Regions from separate parts of the Streptomyces sp. NPDC055078 genome, predicted to be linked through region 3. Evidence: riboswitches for the same ligand, from Rfam matches in the RefSeq annotation. Region 3 holds a riboswitch; each other region holds the start of a gene.
What was found. A riboswitch is a leader RNA that binds a small molecule or an ion and turns the genes downstream of it on or off. The one in region 3 is predicted to bind cobalamin.
Positions count from the first base shown of each region.

Region 1: it holds a riboswitch for cobalamin, as region 3 does, so the genes downstream of both, ACWF94_RS21715 (ABC transporter substrate-binding protein) here and metE (5-methyltetrahydropteroyltriglutamate--homocysteine S-methyltransferase) in region 3, are expected to answer to the same signal.
Region 2: it holds a riboswitch for cobalamin, as region 3 does, so the genes downstream of both, ACWF94_RS16125 (cobalamin biosynthesis protein) here and metE (5-methyltetrahydropteroyltriglutamate--homocysteine S-methyltransferase) in region 3, are expected to answer to the same signal.
Region 4: it holds a riboswitch for cobalamin, as region 3 does, so the genes downstream of both, ACWF94_RS13790 (ribonucleoside-diphosphate reductase subunit alpha) here and metE (5-methyltetrahydropteroyltriglutamate--homocysteine S-methyltransferase) in region 3, are expected to answer to the same signal.

Region 1 is NZ_JBSGUP010000262.1:4,325-8,486, forward strand. Features, by position in the region: gene ACWF94_RS21705 (amino acid permease) at 1-766, shown strand, start outside; gene ACWF94_RS21710 (Mov34/MPN/PAD-1 family protein) at 821-1,243, shown strand; cobalamin riboswitch at 1,342-1,470, shown strand; gene ACWF94_RS21715 (ABC transporter substrate-binding protein) at 1,514-2,542, shown strand; gene ACWF94_RS21720 (FecCD family ABC transporter permease) at 2,539-3,555, shown strand; gene ACWF94_RS21725 (ABC transporter ATP-binding protein) at 3,552-4,162, shown strand, end outside.
Region 2 is NZ_JBSGUP010000160.1:8,663-12,824, forward strand. Features, by position in the region: gene ACWF94_RS16120 (cobyric acid synthase) at 1-1,501, opposite strand, end outside; gene ACWF94_RS16125 (cobalamin biosynthesis protein) at 1,498-2,496, opposite strand; cobalamin riboswitch at 2,626-2,757, opposite strand; gene ACWF94_RS16130 (hypothetical protein) at 3,043-3,264, opposite strand; gene ACWF94_RS16135 (anion permease) at 3,278-4,162, opposite strand, start outside.
Region 3 is NZ_JBSGUP010000085.1:8,432-12,593, reverse strand. Features, by position in the region: gene ACWF94_RS10560 (alpha/beta hydrolase fold domain-containing protein) at 150-1,268, shown strand; cobalamin riboswitch at 1,422-1,642, shown strand; gene metE (5-methyltetrahydropteroyltriglutamate--homocysteine S-methyltransferase) at 1,834-4,158, shown strand.
Region 4 is NZ_JBSGUP010000125.1:3,415-7,576, reverse strand. Features, by position in the region: gene ACWF94_RS13795 (AfsR/SARP family transcriptional regulator) at 1-1,147, opposite strand, end outside; adenosylcobalamin-variant (AdoCbl-variant) riboswitch at 1,514-1,613, shown strand; gene ACWF94_RS13790 (ribonucleoside-diphosphate reductase subunit alpha) at 1,768-4,162, shown strand, end outside.

The DNA.
Region 1 (4,162 bases), on a different contig from region 3:
CCAGATCGTGATGTTCGCCTTCCTCGCGGTCGAACTGGTCGGCGTCACGGCCGGCGAGTCCAAGGACCCGGAGAAGACCCTGCCCAAGGCCATCAACACCGTGCCCTGGCGGATCGCCGTCTTCTACATCGGCGCCCTGATCATGATTCTCTCGGTGGTCTCCTGGACCCACTTCCAGCCGGGCGTCTCCCCGTTCGTCGCCGCCTTCGACAAGATGGGCCTCGCGGTCGGCGCGGGCATCGTCAACTTCGTCGTTCTCACCGCCGCCCTGTCGTCCTGCAACTCCGGCATGTACTCCACCGGCCGGATGCTCCGCGACCTCGCCCTCAACAGCCAGGGCCCGAAGCTCTTCACCCGGCTGACGAAGAACGGCACCCCGCTGATCGGCACCACCTTCTCCGCCGGTCTGATGCTGATCGGTGTCTGGATCAACTACCAGTGGCCCGGCGACGCCTTCAACAAGGTCGTCTCCTTCGCCACGATCTCCGGTATGTGGGCCTGGATCATGATCCTGATCAGCCAGCTCCGCTACCGCGCCAAGGCGGATCGCGGCGAGGTCCCGCAGTCCTCCTTCAAGGCCCCCGGCGCACCCTGGACCAGCTGGTTCGCACTCGCGTTCATCGCGATGGTGATCGTGATGATGGGGATCGACAAGGACGCCCGGATCTCGCTGTACTTCGCCCCGCTGTGGGCGCTGGGGCTGGGTGTGGCGTATCTCGTACTGAAGAGGCGGAACCCGGAGGGCGCGGCGTTCGCCAGGCGCTGAGCCCACCGGACCGGGCACGCACCCGCCGTCGGCCCTCTGCTTATGCTGATCGGCATGCTGACGCTCACCCAGGCCCTCTTCGACCAGATCGTGGCGCACGCCCGTGCCGACCACCCCGACGAGGCGTGCGGTGTGATCGCGGGCCCCGAGGGCAGCGGTCGCCCCGAGCGCTTCATCCCGATGCTGAACGCGGCCCGCTCGCCCACGTTCTACGAGTTCGACTCGGCGGACCTGCTCAAGCTCTACCGGGAGATGGACGACAACGACGAGGAGCCGGTGATCGTCTACCACTCCCACACCGCGACCGAGGCGTACCCCTCCCGTACGGACATCTCCCTCGCGAGCGAGCCAGGAGCGCACTACGTCCTGGTCTCCACCGCCGACACGGACGCCGCCGGACCGTTCCAGTTCCGCTCGTACCGGATCGTGGACGGCGAGGTCACCGAGGAAGAAGTGAAGATCGTCGAGGCATACTGAGCCCCGGCTCCTTCCTCAGCTCCTTCCTCGGCTCCTCAAGGACTCCCACCCGGTACGGGCTCCCACGCCGTACAGTCCGGCACAGGCTCGACTCCAACTCCATACAGCGGGCGGCAGGACCCAGGAAGCCGGTGTGAATCCGGCGCGGTCCCGCCACTGTGTTCAGGCGACGCGGTTCTCAGGCGTCCTCTGGCAGCCAGGAACTGACCTCGCCGCCCTTCTCCCACACCCAGGGGACGTGGAAATCCCCGGAGGAGGCACTACCCCGTCATGTCCGCCCTGCCCAGGCGCCATCGCGCCCGCCGCGCCCTGACAGCCGCCGCCCTGCTGCTCCCCCTCGCCGCCTGCGGAACCGGCCAGGACACCTCCCGCGACAACGACAACGACAACAACAACGGCAAAGACAGGAACGGGACCGACACCGCCCTGCCGGGCGCGTCCTTCCCGTACACGGTCGACAACTGCGGGGTGAAGACGACCTTCAAGGCCGCCCCGAAGCGGGCCGTCACCATGAACCAGCACGTGACCGAGATCATGCTCGAACTCGGTCTGGAGAAGTCCCTCGTCGGGACCGCCTTCCTGGACGACAGGATCCTGCCGCGCCACCAGAAGGCGTACGACGCGATCCCCGTCGTCTCCAAGGAGTACCCCTCCCGGGAGAAGCTGCTGTCCGTCAACCCCGACTTCGTCTACGGCGGCTACGGCAGCGCCTTCGAGGCCAAGGACGGACGCACCCGCGACGAGCTGAAGAAGTCCGGTATCGACAGCCGCATCAACCTGGAGTACTGCACCAAGGGGAAGACGACGCTGGACGACGTCTACCGCGAGATCGACGAGATCGGCCACACCTTCGGCGTCGGCGACCGCGCCCAGAAGTGGATCTCGAAGTCGCGCGCGGCGGTCAAGAAGACCGAGGCCGGTCTCGGCAGCCGTACCCCCGTCCCCGTCTTCGTCTACGACAGCGGCGACAAGACCGCCTTCACCGTCGGCGGCAAGGGCATCGGCAATGAACTGATCACCCGCGCGGGCGGGCGCAATGTCTTCGCCGACCTCGGCAAGACCTTCGGCGACGCGACCTGGGAGCAGGTCGTGGCCCGTAAGCCCGAGGTCATCGTGATCTACGACTACGGCTCCACCACCGTCGAGCAGAAGAAGCGGCGCCTCCTCGAAGACCCGGTGCTGCGGGACGTACCGGCGATCAGGAACAAGCGGTTCGCGGTGCTGCCGCTGTCCGACGCCGTCCTCGGGGTACGGATACCCGACGCCATCACCCGGCTCGCGGCGCAGCTCACGAGGTGAAGTCCCGACTGCGGTACGGGGCCGTGGTCGTCGCCCTGCTGATCGCCCTCGCGGTGGCGGTCGTCGCGGGGCTCGGCCTCGGCTCCGTACGCATCCCGCCCGCTCAGGTCGTCGAGGCGCTGCTGCCGGGTGCCGAGCCCAGCCCCATCCGGACGATCATCATGGACGTACGGCTGCCCCGCGTCCTCCTCGGGATGACCGTCGGCGCCGGGCTCGCCGTCGTCGGCACCGTCCTCCAGGCCCTCGTCCGCAACCGCCTCGCCGACCCCTTCCTGCTCGGGATCTCCTCCGGGGCCTCCACCGGCGCGGTCCTCGTGATCACCCTCGGCATCGGGGCGAGCACCGCCACCGCCCTGCCCGCAGGGGCGTTCCTCGGGGCGCTCGTCGCGCTGATCCTCGTCTACGGTCTCGCCCGCCGGGGCGGCACCATGACGGGCACCCGGCTGGTCCTCGCCGGGGTGACCATGTCGTACATCCTCACCGCCCTCACCACCCTCATCCTGATGGTGTCCGCCAGGCCCGAGCACTTCCGCGACGCCCTCTACTGGACACTCGGCGGCCTCGGCAGCGCCCGCTGGGAGAACATCTGGCTCCCCGGAGCCGTCGTCGCCCTCTGTCTGCCGCTGCTGCTCGCGCTCGCCAGACCGCTGGATCTGCTGCTCGTCGGGGAGGAGGGCGCGACCGTGCTGGGCCTGGACGTCTCCCGCTTCCGGGCCGCCGTCTTCATCTTCGCGTCGTTCGTCACCGCCGTACTCGTCGCCGTCAGCGGCGCCGTCGGCTTCATCGGCCTGATGGTGCCGCACGCCGCCCGGCTGCTCGTCGGCGCCACGCACCGGGCGCTGCTGCCGGTCGCCGCACTCGGCGGCGCGGTCGCCCTGGTCGTCGCCGATCTCGCCGCCCGTACCGCCGCCGCACCGCAGGACATCCCGGTCGGCGTCCTCACCGCGCTGATCGGCGGCCCGCTCTTCCTGTGGCTGATGCGCTCGCGCCGCACCGAAGGAGCACCGCTGTGAACGCCCGCGTGAACACGCCTGCCGCGAACCCTTCCGCAGCTCCTGTCCCGGCCCCTTCCGCCGACACCCGGGGGTCCTCCGCTGCCGCTGCCGGGGCCCGGGCCGCGTCCCTCACCCTCACCGGACTCGGCTACCGGACCGGCGGCAAGACCCTGCTCACCGGCATCGACCTCGACGCCCCGCCCGGCACCACCGTCGGACTCGTCGGCCCCAACGGCAGCGGCAAGACGACCCTCCTGCGCTGTGTCTACGGCACCCTGCGCCCCACCGCCGGGCAGATCCGCCTCGACGGCACCGATCTGGCCGCCCTCGGACCCAAGGCACGTGCCCAGCGGGTGGCGAGCGTCCCGCAGGACAACTCGGGGGAGTTCGAACTGACCGTGCGCGAGATCGTCACCATGGGCGGCGCACCCCACAAGCGGTTCTGGGAGTCCGACACCGCCCGGGACACCGCCGCCGTGGACGACGCCCTCGCCCGGCTCGGGGTCGCCGACCTCGCCGACCGGGCGTACCCCTCCCTGTCCGGCGGTGAACGCCAACGCGCCCTGGTCGCCCGCGCCCTGGTCCAGCGGCCCGCGCTGCTCGTGCTGGACGAGCCCACCAACCA
Region 2 (4,162 bases), on a different contig from region 3:
TGAGCCGCATGAGCGCGTCCGTGTCAGCGTGTTCTTCGACGAGGTCGCCGAGCCGGTCCAGCTGCTCCTCGCGGAGCGCTCCGAACGACGTGTCCTCAGCGGGCACGAAACGCCGGTGGGTGGCGCTCGCGACCTGTCTCAGGAACTGCCGCCGGAAGCCGTCACTCTCCAATGAGCCGTGCCAGTGGGTGCCCCACACCTCACCGACCCGGCAGCCCCCGGGGAAGGCCGCTCCGCCCAGCACCTCGGCGACGCCGTGGTGGATCTCGTACCCATCCACGCGCTCGCCGAGCGCTGTGCCCGTCGGCCTCGCAAGTGTCTTCTCGGCCGCGAACCGCACCCGCACGGGCAGCAGTCCCAGACCGGTCACGGAACCTGCCCGTGACTCGACCTCATCCTCAATGTGCTCACCGAGCACCTGGAACCCGCCGCAGATCCCCAGCACCGGACGCCCATCGGCCGCCCTGCGCGCCAGCTCCCGCGCCAGTCCCCGCTCCCTCAGCCACTCCAACGCACGGACCGTGCCCCGGGTTCCCGGCACGATCACGAGATCCGCGTCGGCCAGTTCCTCGGGCCGGTCCACGAACCGCACGATCACCCCCGGCTCCGCCGCCAGCGCGTCCACATCGGTGAAGTTGGACATCAGCGGCACCGCACACACCGCGACCCGCAGCAAGTCCTCACCGACGGGCGGCGCCACGGCCGACTCGCGGACGGCCCCGCGCAGGGACACCCGCAGCCCGTCCTCCTCGTCGATGCCCAGCCCGTGCGCGTACGGCAGCACCCCGTAGGTCCGCCGCCCGGTGAGCCCTTCGAGCATGTCGAGCCCCGGCTCCAGCAACGACACATCGCCGCGGAACTTGTTGACGAGATACCCGGCCACCAGCCGCTGATCGGCCGCGCCGAGCAGTGCGGTCGTACCGAAGAAGGAGGCGAAGACACCGCCGCGGTCGATGTCCCCGACGATGAGCACCGGGAGTTGGGCGGCGCGGGCGACGCCCATGTTCACGATGTCCGTGCGCCGCAGATTGATCTCGGCGGGACTGCCCGCCCCCTCGCAGATCACGGCGTCGTAGGTGCTCCGCAGCTCTTCCAGGCACTCCACGACCGTGGACAGCAACTCCTCCCGCCGGCCGCCGCGCAGCGCCCTCCCGGCGGACGGCCCGCCGAAGAACCCGCGGGCGCTCAGTTCGCCCACCGGCTTGCCCAGCAGAACGACCTGACTGCTGCGGTCGCTCCCGGGTTTGAGCAGAACGGGGTTCATCAGCGCCGTCGGCTCGACCCGGGCCGCCTGCGCCTGCATCGCCTGCGCGCGGCCGATCTCCGCGCCCTCGCGCGTCACAAACGAATTGAGGGACATGTTCTGCCCCTTGAAGGGCGCGACTTTCACACCCTGCCGCACCAGCCAGCGGCAGATCCCCGCGGTGACGACGCTCTTGCCCGCGTCGGACGTCGTACCCGCGACGAGCAGCCCGCCGCCGCGTCCCCGGCGGCCGGTCATCGGACCGCTCCCCGTACGGAACGGAGAACGCGCCGGGGTGCGCGCGGCGGGACCTGCCGGGACAGCCGCCGGAACAGCAGCCGGCCGGTGACACCCGCGCCCAGGGCGAGCAGACTCACCCGCCGTGACAGCCTGACGGCCCGTTCGATGTCCCCCGTCTCCACCGGACGCCCCCCGGTGTGGAGCGCCGGCCGGTGCTCGACCCGGCCGCCGTACGCGAGGGTCCCGCCGAGCCGTACCCCGAGGGCACCGGCGAACGACGCCTCCACGGGGCCCGCGTTGGGGCTCGGATGCCGGTGCGCGTCGGCCCGCCAGGCCCGTACGGCCGTACGCGGCTGCCCGCCCGCGAGAACGGCGAGTGCCGCCGTCAGCCGTGCTCCCGGCCAGCCGGCGAGGTCGTCGAGGCGTGCCGATGCCCAGCCGAACCGCCGATAGCGGGGTGACTTGTGGCCGACCATCGCGTCCAGGGTGTTGACGGCGCGGAAGCCCACCAGCCCCGGCACGCCCGCGAGGGCTCCCCACAGGAGCGCGCCCACCACGGCGTCTGAGGTGTTCTCGGCGACGGACTCCACCACCGCACGGGCGACCTGGGCCTCGTCCAGGGACTGCGGATCGCGCCCGCACAGCCGCGGCAGCCGCTCTCTGGCCAGCTCCAGGTCCCGGGCGGCGAGCGCGTCGCCGATGGCGCGGGCCTCGCGCCCCAGTGACGTACCGCCGACAACGGTCCAGGTTGCCGCTGCGGTCAGGGCCAGGGACGCGGCGGGACTGGAACGCGCCCCGCGCGCGAGAAGCACGGCCGCCGCGGTCGCGCCTCCGGCGCACACGGCGGTGTGCAGTGCGCCCCAGCCGCGGTGGTCACGCCACAGGACCCGTTCGACGGCGCCCGCGACCCGCCCGAACGCGGCGACCGGGTGCCCCCGGCGAGGATCACCCAGCAGCAGATCGCCGGCCAGTCCGGCTGTGGCGCCGTACACGAATACTCGGTCGGCACGCATGGGTTCAGGCCGGTGTCTCGTTCCGGACGGGCCCTGGACCGTCAACCGGGCTCAGGGCAGTACTCGGGGCAGGTGCTGAACCGCAGCCAGGCATGGCGATATGTCCTCACTCAGGGTGTCCGCGCCCTGGTTCGACGTGATCGACGGTGAGAGTTCCTGGCTTCCGGGGATGACTCCCCGGTGACAGTGGCGGGACCGCGCCGGATTTGCACCGGCTTCCTCTGTTGCCGTCGTGATGGCCCCGGAAGTCCACCACGCTGTGAGAACACCCGTCAACCTGCCGTTGACCTGCGACGGGACAGTGTGCTGAGACCCACACTCGGGCGCGGACCCCCGGGAGGCGCGGAAACCGGCCACCCCGTCCGGACGCCGCCGGTCCGCATGGCGGCCCGATACACAAGGCACCGGCCCGTGCACCGGCCCGTGCACCGGTCCGCATGGCGGCCCCGATGCGCGAGGCTTACCGGCCCGTGCACACAAGCGGACCGGACCGGCACCCGAAGGATGTCCGGCCCGGCCGGTGGGACGGGTGGTGAGGATGTGCGGTCAGGCGACGATCAGATAGATCCCGTACGACACGGCCGCCACACAGAGCGCGAAACAGGCGTACGCGCCAGTCCGCGCGAGTGCCACGGAGGTCCCGCCGCCCGCCGCCGAAGCCTGCTTGCTGAGTCCGATGATCCCGAGGGTGAACAGACCCACCAGAGCGACGGTGGCGACAAGGCTCACGCCGAAGACGGAACCGAGGGCTGCCCAGTCGATTTTCATGCCGAATCCGTCCTTACACCGCGGCCGGGCTCGTCGGGCCGGCTTCGGGGGCGGCGGGCGCGGGGCCCGGAATGGTCGTCTTAAGGTCCTGCTGCGAGGTGACACCGGCCGGCGGCGGGGCGACGGCCGCGACGGCCGCGGTCACGACGCCCGCGGGTTCGCCGTCCTGGTCCACATCGTTGACATTGGTGTGGTCGACCACCTGGCGGCGCGAGACCAGCCAGATCGCGGCGCACGAGGCGACCAGGAAGACCGCGACGGCCGCGACGCCCCAGTCGCCCTGCTTGGTCACATACTCCGAACCCGCCGCGACCAGGGCCGCGGCCGGCAGGGTCAGACCCCAGGCCACGAACATCCGGGTGGCCGTGGACCAGCGGACCACACCGCCCTTGCGGCCCAGACCCGCGCCCATCACCGCGCCGGAGCAGGAATGGGTCGTGGAGAGCGAGAAACCGAGGTTGGACGAGGCGAGGATGACGCTGGCCGCGCTGGTCTGGGCGGCGAAGCCCTGCTGCGGCTGGAGGTCGGTCAGGCCCTTGCCCATCGTGCGGATGATGCGCCAGCCGCCGAGGTAGGTCCCCAGCGCGATCGCGATACCGGCGGACACGATGACCCACATCGGGGGGTTGGAACCGGGGTTGAGTACGCCGCCGGCGACGAGCGCCAGCGTGATGATGCCCATCGTCTTCTGCGCGTCATTGGTGCCGTGGGCCAGCGAGACCAGACCCGCGGACGCGATCTGGCCCGTGCGATAGCCCTTGGCGGTCGCCTTGTCGTCGGTGTTCCGGCCGATCCGGTACGTCAGCCTGGAGGCGAGGTAGGCCGCGATACCGGCGACGAGGGGGGCGGCTATGGCGGGGATCAGCACCTTGGTGACGACCGTGCCACCGTTGACACC
Region 3 (4,162 bases):
GGAAAGCCGCACAGCCTCCGCCGGGGCCGGGAGTCCCCGGCCCCGGCGCTGCTCACGCGCCCGCCGTGCAACCTATTTACGGGATGTTGCATGGCAGGTACTGTCAAGGGCTGTTACTCACCGTAAGGATGGCGCCAGGGAGGGACCCGATGACGACCGCACCCCTGAACGAAGCCCCGCCGAGCGGGGGACCATCGGGTGACCCGGAGCCCGCGATGTCGCCGCGCACCGACCCGCGCACCGACCCCCGCCTGCTGGCCGCGCTGACCGCACACGGCTTGGACGCAGCCGCAGCTCCGCCGCCCGTCGACCGCCACGCCGCCGCCGCGAGCCGGACGGAGTTCGTGGCGGCGCTGCACACCGCTTTCGAGGGGCTGTACGAGGCTCTGCCCGGCGAACTGCCCGGTGATGACACCGTCGGTATCGACTGTGTGACACATACGATCACGGGCGTGGACGGCAACACCATCACGCTGCGTATCTACCGCCCGGCGGGCCCGGACCGTGCCCTGCCGTGTGCCGTCTACTTCCACGGCGGTGGTATGACCGTGCTGGAGGCGGACAACAAGGTGCACCGGCGGTGGTGCCAGGACCTGGCGGCGAGCGGGATGCTCGCCATCGGAGTCGACTTCCGCAATGCCTACAGCCCCTCAGGGCCGCATCCCTTCCCGGCGGGCCTGAACGACTGCGCCGGCGCCGTGGCCTGGATCCACGCCAACCGGGACGCGCTCGGCATCAGCCGCCTCGTACTGCAGGGCGAGTCGGGCGGCGCCAACCTCGCCCTGGCCACCACGCTGAAGGCGAAGCGGGAAGGGCGGCTCGACGCCATAGACGGTGTCTACGCCACCGTGCCGTACATCAGCGGTGCCTACGGGTGGCCCGAGGCGCGGAAGCGTGCCGAACTGCCCTCCCTGGTGGAGAACGACGGCTACTTCACCACCTGCGCCACCCTGGACCTCCTGGTGGCCAGCTACGACCCACTCGGCGAGGACGCCGAGAACCCGTTGTGCTGGCCCTACTTCGCGACCGAGGCCGACCTCGCCGGTCTGCCGCCACATGTCATCGCGGTGAACGAACTCGACCCCCTGCGCGACGAGGGCATCGCCTTCTACCGCAAGCTGCTGCGCGCTGGCGTACCCGCGGTGGGGCGGGTCAACCTGGGCCTTGTCCACGGCGCGGACCTGATCTTCCGCCAGGCTGTCGCGGACGTCTACCTCGCGACCGTGCGCGACATCAAACGCTTCGCCGACAGCCTCGGAGCCGGCTGAGCCGAGGACAACGACCGGGACTTCTGACATCGACAGAGCCCGCCGGCCCGCCGGACGGATTCGTCCCGCGGGCCGGTTCACTCCTCACCCGCTCGTGTCTCGTCTCACGGTCCGGAATATGAACAGGGCTGACCGAAGCCGGGTGATCCCTCTACGCTGGCGGGCGCAGCTGGTTCGCCCCTGCCCGCCAGGCAGGCGCGTCGTAAGAGGGAACCCGGTGGGAATCCGGGACTGCCCCGCAGCGGTGAGCGGGAACGACCGCCGTCATACGCACTGGATCCGGGAAGCGGGTCCGGGAAGCGACGGCCAGTAGGTGTCTGCCTTCGGCGGACCTGCCCGCGAGTCCGAAGACCTGCCCGCTGCCCGCGTGCGACCGATCGCGCGCGGAGATCCCGGTGACCTCGTGGGCAGGTTGGGGTACCCCCGGACACAGTCCGGGGGCGTACACGTCGGACGGACGGCCTCGGTGCTCCGCGCCCGGTCCCGGACCGTCCGGCATGTCCTCCCTTCGCGCTCTCGTCCCGTCCCCGGGATGGACAGGAGACATCTCGCGAAGGAGAGTTCCGTGACAGCGAAGTCCGCAGCCGCGGCAGCACGGGCCACCGTGTACGGCTACCCCCGCCAGGGACAGCACCGGGAACTGAAGAAGGCCGTCGAGGGCTACTGGAAGGGCCGCGTCACCGCCGACGCCCTCCGGGAGACCGCCACGGGACTTCGCCGGGCGAACTGGCGGCGGCTGGCCGACGCCGGCATGCACGAAGTGCCGACCGGTGACTTCTCGTACTACGACCACATGCTGGACACCAGTGTCATGGTCGGCGCTGTCCCCGCCCGGCACCGTGACGCCGTCGCCGCGGACGCGCTCGACGGTTATTTCGCCATGGCGCGCGGCACCCAGGACGTCGCGCCGCTGGAGATGACCAAGTGGTTCGACACGAACTACCACTACCTGGTCCCCGAACTCGGCCCCGACACCGTCTTCACCGCCGACTCGGCGAAGCAGGTGGCCGAGCTGACGGAGGCCCTCGGGCTCGGCCTCAGCGCCCGGCCGGTCCTCGTCGGACCCGTCACCTATCTGCTGCTGGCCAAACCCGCACCCGGGGTGGCCGAGGACTTCGAGCCGCTGACCCTGCTGGACCGGCTGCTGCCCGTGTACGCGGAGGTCCTCGCCGATCTGCGGGCCGCCGGCGCCGAGTGGGCGCAGCTCGACGAACCCGCCCTGGTCCAGGACCGCACACCGGCCGATCTCAACGCCGCCGCCCGTGCCTACTGTGCCCTCGGCGCGCTCACCGACCGGCCCAAGCTGCTGGTCGCCTCCTACTTCGACCGACTGGGCGAGGCCCTGCCCGTACTGGCCAAGGCCCCCGTCGACGGCTTGGCCATCGACTTCACCGAGCGCGCGACCGGCAACCTCGACGACCTCGCCGCCGCCGGCGGACTGCGCGGCAAGCGCCTGGTCGCGGGCGTGGTCAACGGCCGCAACATCTGGATCAACGACTACGAGAAGTCCCTCACCACCCTCGGCACCCTGCTCGGCCTCGCCGAACAGGTCGATGTGGCGGCCTCCTGCTCCCTGCTGCACGTACCGCTCGACGCCCGCGCCGAACGCGACATGGACCCACAGATCGCCCGCTGGCTCGCCTTCGCCGAGCAGAAGACGACCGAGATCGTCACCCTCGCCAAGGGGCTGGCCCAGGGCACCGGCGCCATCGCCGCCGAACTCGCGGCCAACCGCGCCGACCTCGCCTCCCGCGCCGGGTCCGCGCTCACCCACGACCCGGCGGTACGGGCCCGTACCGCCGCGGTCACCGACGCCGACGGCCGCCGCCCGGAGCCGTACGCCGAGCGGACCACCGCCCAGCGTGCCCACCTCGGCCTGCCGCTGCTGCCGACCACCACCATCGGATCGTTCCCCCAGACGGACGAACTGCGCACCGCGCGAGCCGACCTGAGGGCCGGACGCATCGACACCGCCGGCTACGAGGAGCGCATCAAGGACGAGATCCGCGAAGTCCTCGCCTTTCAGGAGCAGGCCGGGATCGATGTACTGGTGCACGGTGAGCCAGAGCGCAACGACATGGTCCAGTACTTCGCCGAACAGCTCACCGGCTACCTCGCCACCCGGCACGGCTGGGTTCAGTCCTACGGCACCCGCTACGTCCGCCCGCCCGTCCTGGCCGGAGACATCTCCCGCCCCGAGCCGATGACCGTCCGCTGGACCTCCTACGCCCAGTCCCACACCGAACGCCCGGTCAAGGGCATGCTCACCGGACCGGTCACCATGCTCGCCTGGTCCTTCGTCCGCGACGACCAGCCCCTCGGCGACACCGCCCGCCAGGTCGCCCTGGCCCTGCGCGACGAGGTGAACGACCTGGAGGCCGCCGGTACCTCGGTCATCCAGGTCGACGAACCGGCCCTGCGCGAGACGCTGCCGCTGCGCGCCGCCGACCACGCCGAGTACCTGGCGTGGGCAACCGAGTCCTTCCGGCTGACCACCAGCGGCGTACGGCCCGGCACCCAGATCCACACCCATATGTGCTACGCGGAATTCGGCGACATCGTCCAGGCCATCGACGACCTCGACGCCGACGTCATCAGCCTGGAGGCGGCCCGCTCCCATATGCGGGTCGCCACCGAACTCGCCGCCCACGGCTATCCGCGCGAGGCCGGGCCCGGCGTCTACGACATCCACTCCCCGCGCGTCCCCACCGCCGAGGAGGCGGCCGCCCTGCTGCGCAAGGGACTTGAGGCCATCCCGGCCGAACGCCTGTGGGTCAACCCCGACTGCGGCCTGAAGACCCGCGGCTGGCCCGAGACCAGGGCCTCGCTGGAGAACCTGGTCACCGCGGCCCGCGAAGTCCGCTCGGGACTGGCTGCGCCAGGCGCCTGACAGC
Region 4 (4,162 bases), on a different contig from region 3:
GACCCGCGACGAGGCCGCGGAAGAGGTCGGCACGCTCAGCGGCATGCTCGGGCGGTGCCGCTCCCAGCGCGCGCAGCAGCCTCCCGAGGACGTCGCCGGATGTCACGGGACCGCCGGCGCCCTGTAGTTCGGCATACAGCTGACCGTCGGGGAATGCCTCCATGGCCAGGTGGGCGGCCTTCACCGCGAGGGCGGACTTGCCGACACCGGCCGGCCCCGACACCACCACGACGGCGGGCGCGTCCCGGGGTGCGGTGAGCCCGTCGACCACCTCGGCGATCTCCGCCTCGCGCCCGGTGAAGTCCCGGATGGCAGGCGGCAGCAGGGACACGGGCCGGGGTGTGACGGGCACCTGCGGCACCGAGACATCAAGGGCCGCCGCACCCTCCTCGGCGCGCAGCAGCACAGGGTCGGCCCTCAGGATCTCTCCGTGCCGCCAGCAAAGCTCGGGTCCGGGGTCGATCCCGAGTTCCTCGGCGAGTACGGCACGTCCCTCCTCGAACACCGTGAGGGCGTCGGCCTGCCGCCCCACCCGGTAGAGGGCGAGCATGAGCTGTCCTCGCAGCCGCTCCTTGGTCGGGTGGGCGCCGACGAGTCCCTTCAGCTCGGTGACCAGCTCGCTCTCCCGCCCCCCGCATTCGAGTTCGGCGGCGATGCGCTCCTCGACCACGGTCTGCCGGGCCTCCTCAAGCCGTGCCGCCTCGCTCCGCAACGCCTCGCCGACCCCGCCCAGCGCGGAACCACGCCACAATTCGAGCGCGGCACGCCCCGACCGGGCAGCGGCGGAGTGATCACCCCGCGCGGCGGCCCGCCGCCCGGCCGCGGCCAGTTCCTCGAACCGCCCGAGGTCCACCGTCCCGGCGTCGGGCCGGATCACATATCCCGGCGCGCGCGTCTCGATCGCCCCCCGGCGCGCTTCCGGCAGGGCCCGCCGCAGGGCCGAGACATACGTCTGGACCAGTGCCCGGGCCGTCTCCGGCGGCTTTTCTCCCCATATGACGTCCACCAGATCGTCGGCAGGTACGACATACCCGGCGCGCAGCAACAGCGCGGCCAGCAGGGCACGGGGCTTGGGCCCGCCCAGGCGCAGGCAACGTCCCTCCCACATCGCTTCGACCGGCCCGAGTAAACGGTATTCCACAGCCATGCTCTCCCCCGAGGCGTGACGGACACTGACTCACGCCTCATGGTCCCCCAACCGTCCCGGCGGAGCGAGGAGCAGGGGGATTCCGTAGCGCATTGTGGGATGGTGTCGCGGGGCTGCCAGGCGACCCTCGCCCGCCGCCCTGCCGACGCCTTGGGCGCCTCTGGCCGACGCCTTGAGTGCCTGCCCGCCACCTCTCCGCCGCCTCTCCGCCGACCCCTTGGGCGGTCTCCGGCGACCCTTGGGCGGCTCTCCGGCGGCTCTCCGGCGACCCATGAGACCTGACCCCTCATAAGGCGGGCGGCACCACCGCGACACAAGATGTGGGGGGTGCCGCATCTCAGTGCCCCCACATGTATGCTCATCTCGCTGTCGCCGCAGAGGAATCCGGTGCGAATCCGGAACTGTCCCGCAACGGTGTGCTGTGGTGCGCTTTGTCGTACCAGCAAGTCCGAGCGTCTGCCGACAGCGCACCCGGCTCATCCGACCCGGGTGCCCAGACGTCCGGGCCTCGCGGTTGGGTCGGCGGACGCCGTACGGAGTGCTGCCCCGACCCGGGTACGCACTCTCTTCGGCGCTGCCCTCTCGCCCCGGCCCGCGAGCCGAGCGAGGGAGAGCACCACGTGACGATCGCGCCAGCCGATCCGGCCACAGACACCCCAGAAGCCTCAACCGTCTCCCCCCTTTCCGGGCGGATGCCCGCCCCGGCCACCGGGCAGGCCGGGGACGGCCGGACCGAGCCTGGCCGGACCGGCGACGCGCAGCCCGGGGACGTACAACCCGCCGACGTACAGGTCGGCGACGTACAGGCCGACGACGGGCGGTCCGAGAACGGGCGGTCCGACAGCGGACTGCCCGGTGACAAGCGACCCGGGAATGAGCCTGGCGACGGCCCCGGGACCGCGCTGCTGCGGACGCTGACCGACCTCACCGCCGACCTCCCGGACACGGACCCCGGCCGGGTCGCCGCCGCGGCGCTGCGCGGCCGGAACGCCGGATCGGACGCGGCGGAACTCCGTGGACTCGCCATCGACGCCGCCGCGGGCCTGATCTCCGAGGACCCGGCGTACTCCCGGCTCGCCGCCCGGCTGCTGGCCCGCGCCATCGCCGACGAGGCGGCGACCCAGGGAGCCGTCTCGTTCTCCGCGTCCGTCGCCGTCGGCCACACCGAGGGTCTGATCGCCGACCGGACCGCGGAGTTCGTCACCGACCACGCCGCCCGGCTGGACGCGCTGATCGACCGGGAGGCCGACGACCGCTTCGGCTACTTCGGGCTGCGGACCCTCTACAGCCGCTATCTGCTGCGCCACCCGATCACCCGCCAGGTGATCGAGACGCCCCAGCACTTCCTGCTGCGCGTCGCCTGCGGACTGGCCGAGGACCGCTCCGAGGGTGCGGCGGGTGAGGTCGCCGAACTGTACGGGCTGATGAGCAGGCTCGACTACCTCCCCTCCTCCCCCACCCTCTTCAACTCCGGCACCCGCCACCCGCAGATGTCGTCCTGCTATCTGCTGGACTCCCCGCTGGACGAGCTGGACTCCATCTACGACCGGTACCACCAGGTCGCACGCCTCTCCAAGCACGCGGGCGGCATCGGGCTCCCGTACTCCCGTATCCGCGCCCGCGGTTCACTGATCCGCGGCACCAACGGGCACTCCAACGGCATCGTGCCGTTCCTGAAGACCCTCGACGCCTCGGTCGCCGCCGTGAACCAGGGCGGCAGGCGCAAGGGAGCCGCCGCGATCTATCTGGAGACCTGGCACGCGGATGTCGAGGAGTTCCTCGAACTGCGCGACAACACCGGGGAGGACGCCCGGCGGACGCACAATCTGAATCTCGCGCACTGGGTCCCCGACGAGTTCATGCGCCGGGTCGAGGCCGACACCCGGTGGTCGCTGTTCTCGCCGGCCGATGTGCCGGAGCTGGTGGATCTGTGGGGCGACGACTTCGACGCCGCGTACCGCGCGGCCGAGGCGGCGGGCCTGGCCCGTAAGACCCTGCCCGCCCGTGAGCTGTACGGCCGGATGATGCGTACGCTCGCCCAGACCGGCAACGGCTGGATGACCTTCAAGGACGCCGCGAACCGTACGGCCAACCAGACCGCGCTGCCCGGCCACACCGTCCACTCATCGAACCTCTGCACCGAGATCCTGGAGGTCACGGACGACGGGGAGACGGCCGTCTGCAACCTCGGCTCGATCAATCTCGGCGCGTTCGTGGCGGCCGATGCCGCCGATGGTACGGACGGCGGCGCGGGTGGTACGGACAGCGGCGCGGAGCTGGACTGGGAGCGGCTGGACGCCACCGTCCGTACCGCCGTCACCTTCCTCGACCGGGTCGTCGACATCAACTTCTACCCGACCGAGCAGGCGGCCCGTTCCAACACCCGCTGGCGGCCGGTGGGCCTGGGTGTCATGGGGCTCCAGGACGTCTTCTTCCAGCTCAAGCTGCCGTTCGACTCCCCCGCCGCCCGGGCGCTCTCCACCCGTATCGCCGAACGGATCATGCTCGCCGCGTACGAGGCGTCCGCCGGTCTCGCCGAGCGCGGCGGCCCGCTCCCGGCGTGGGAGAAGACCCGGACCGCGCGCGGTGTGCTGCACCCGGACCACTACGGGGTCGAGCCGCACTGGCCGGAGCGGTGGGCGGCCCTGCGTGAGCGGGTCGCCAGGACGGGGATGCGGAACTCCCTCCTCCTGGCGATCGCCCCGACCGCGACGATCGCGTCCATCGCGGGGGTGTACGAGTGCATCGAGCCGCAGGTGTCCAATCTGTTCAAACGCGAGACGCTCTCCGGGGAGTTCCTCCAGGTCAACTCGTATCTGGTGCGAGAGCTGAAGCGGCTGGGCGTCTGGGACGCCCAGACCCGGGAGGCGCTGCGCGAGTCCAACGGCTCGGTGCAGGGCTTCACCTGGATTCCGGCCGAGGTGCGGGAGCTGTACCGCACGGCGTGGGAGATCCCGCAGCGCGGTCTGATCGACATGGCCGCCGCCCGCACCCCGTATCTCGACCAGTCGCAGT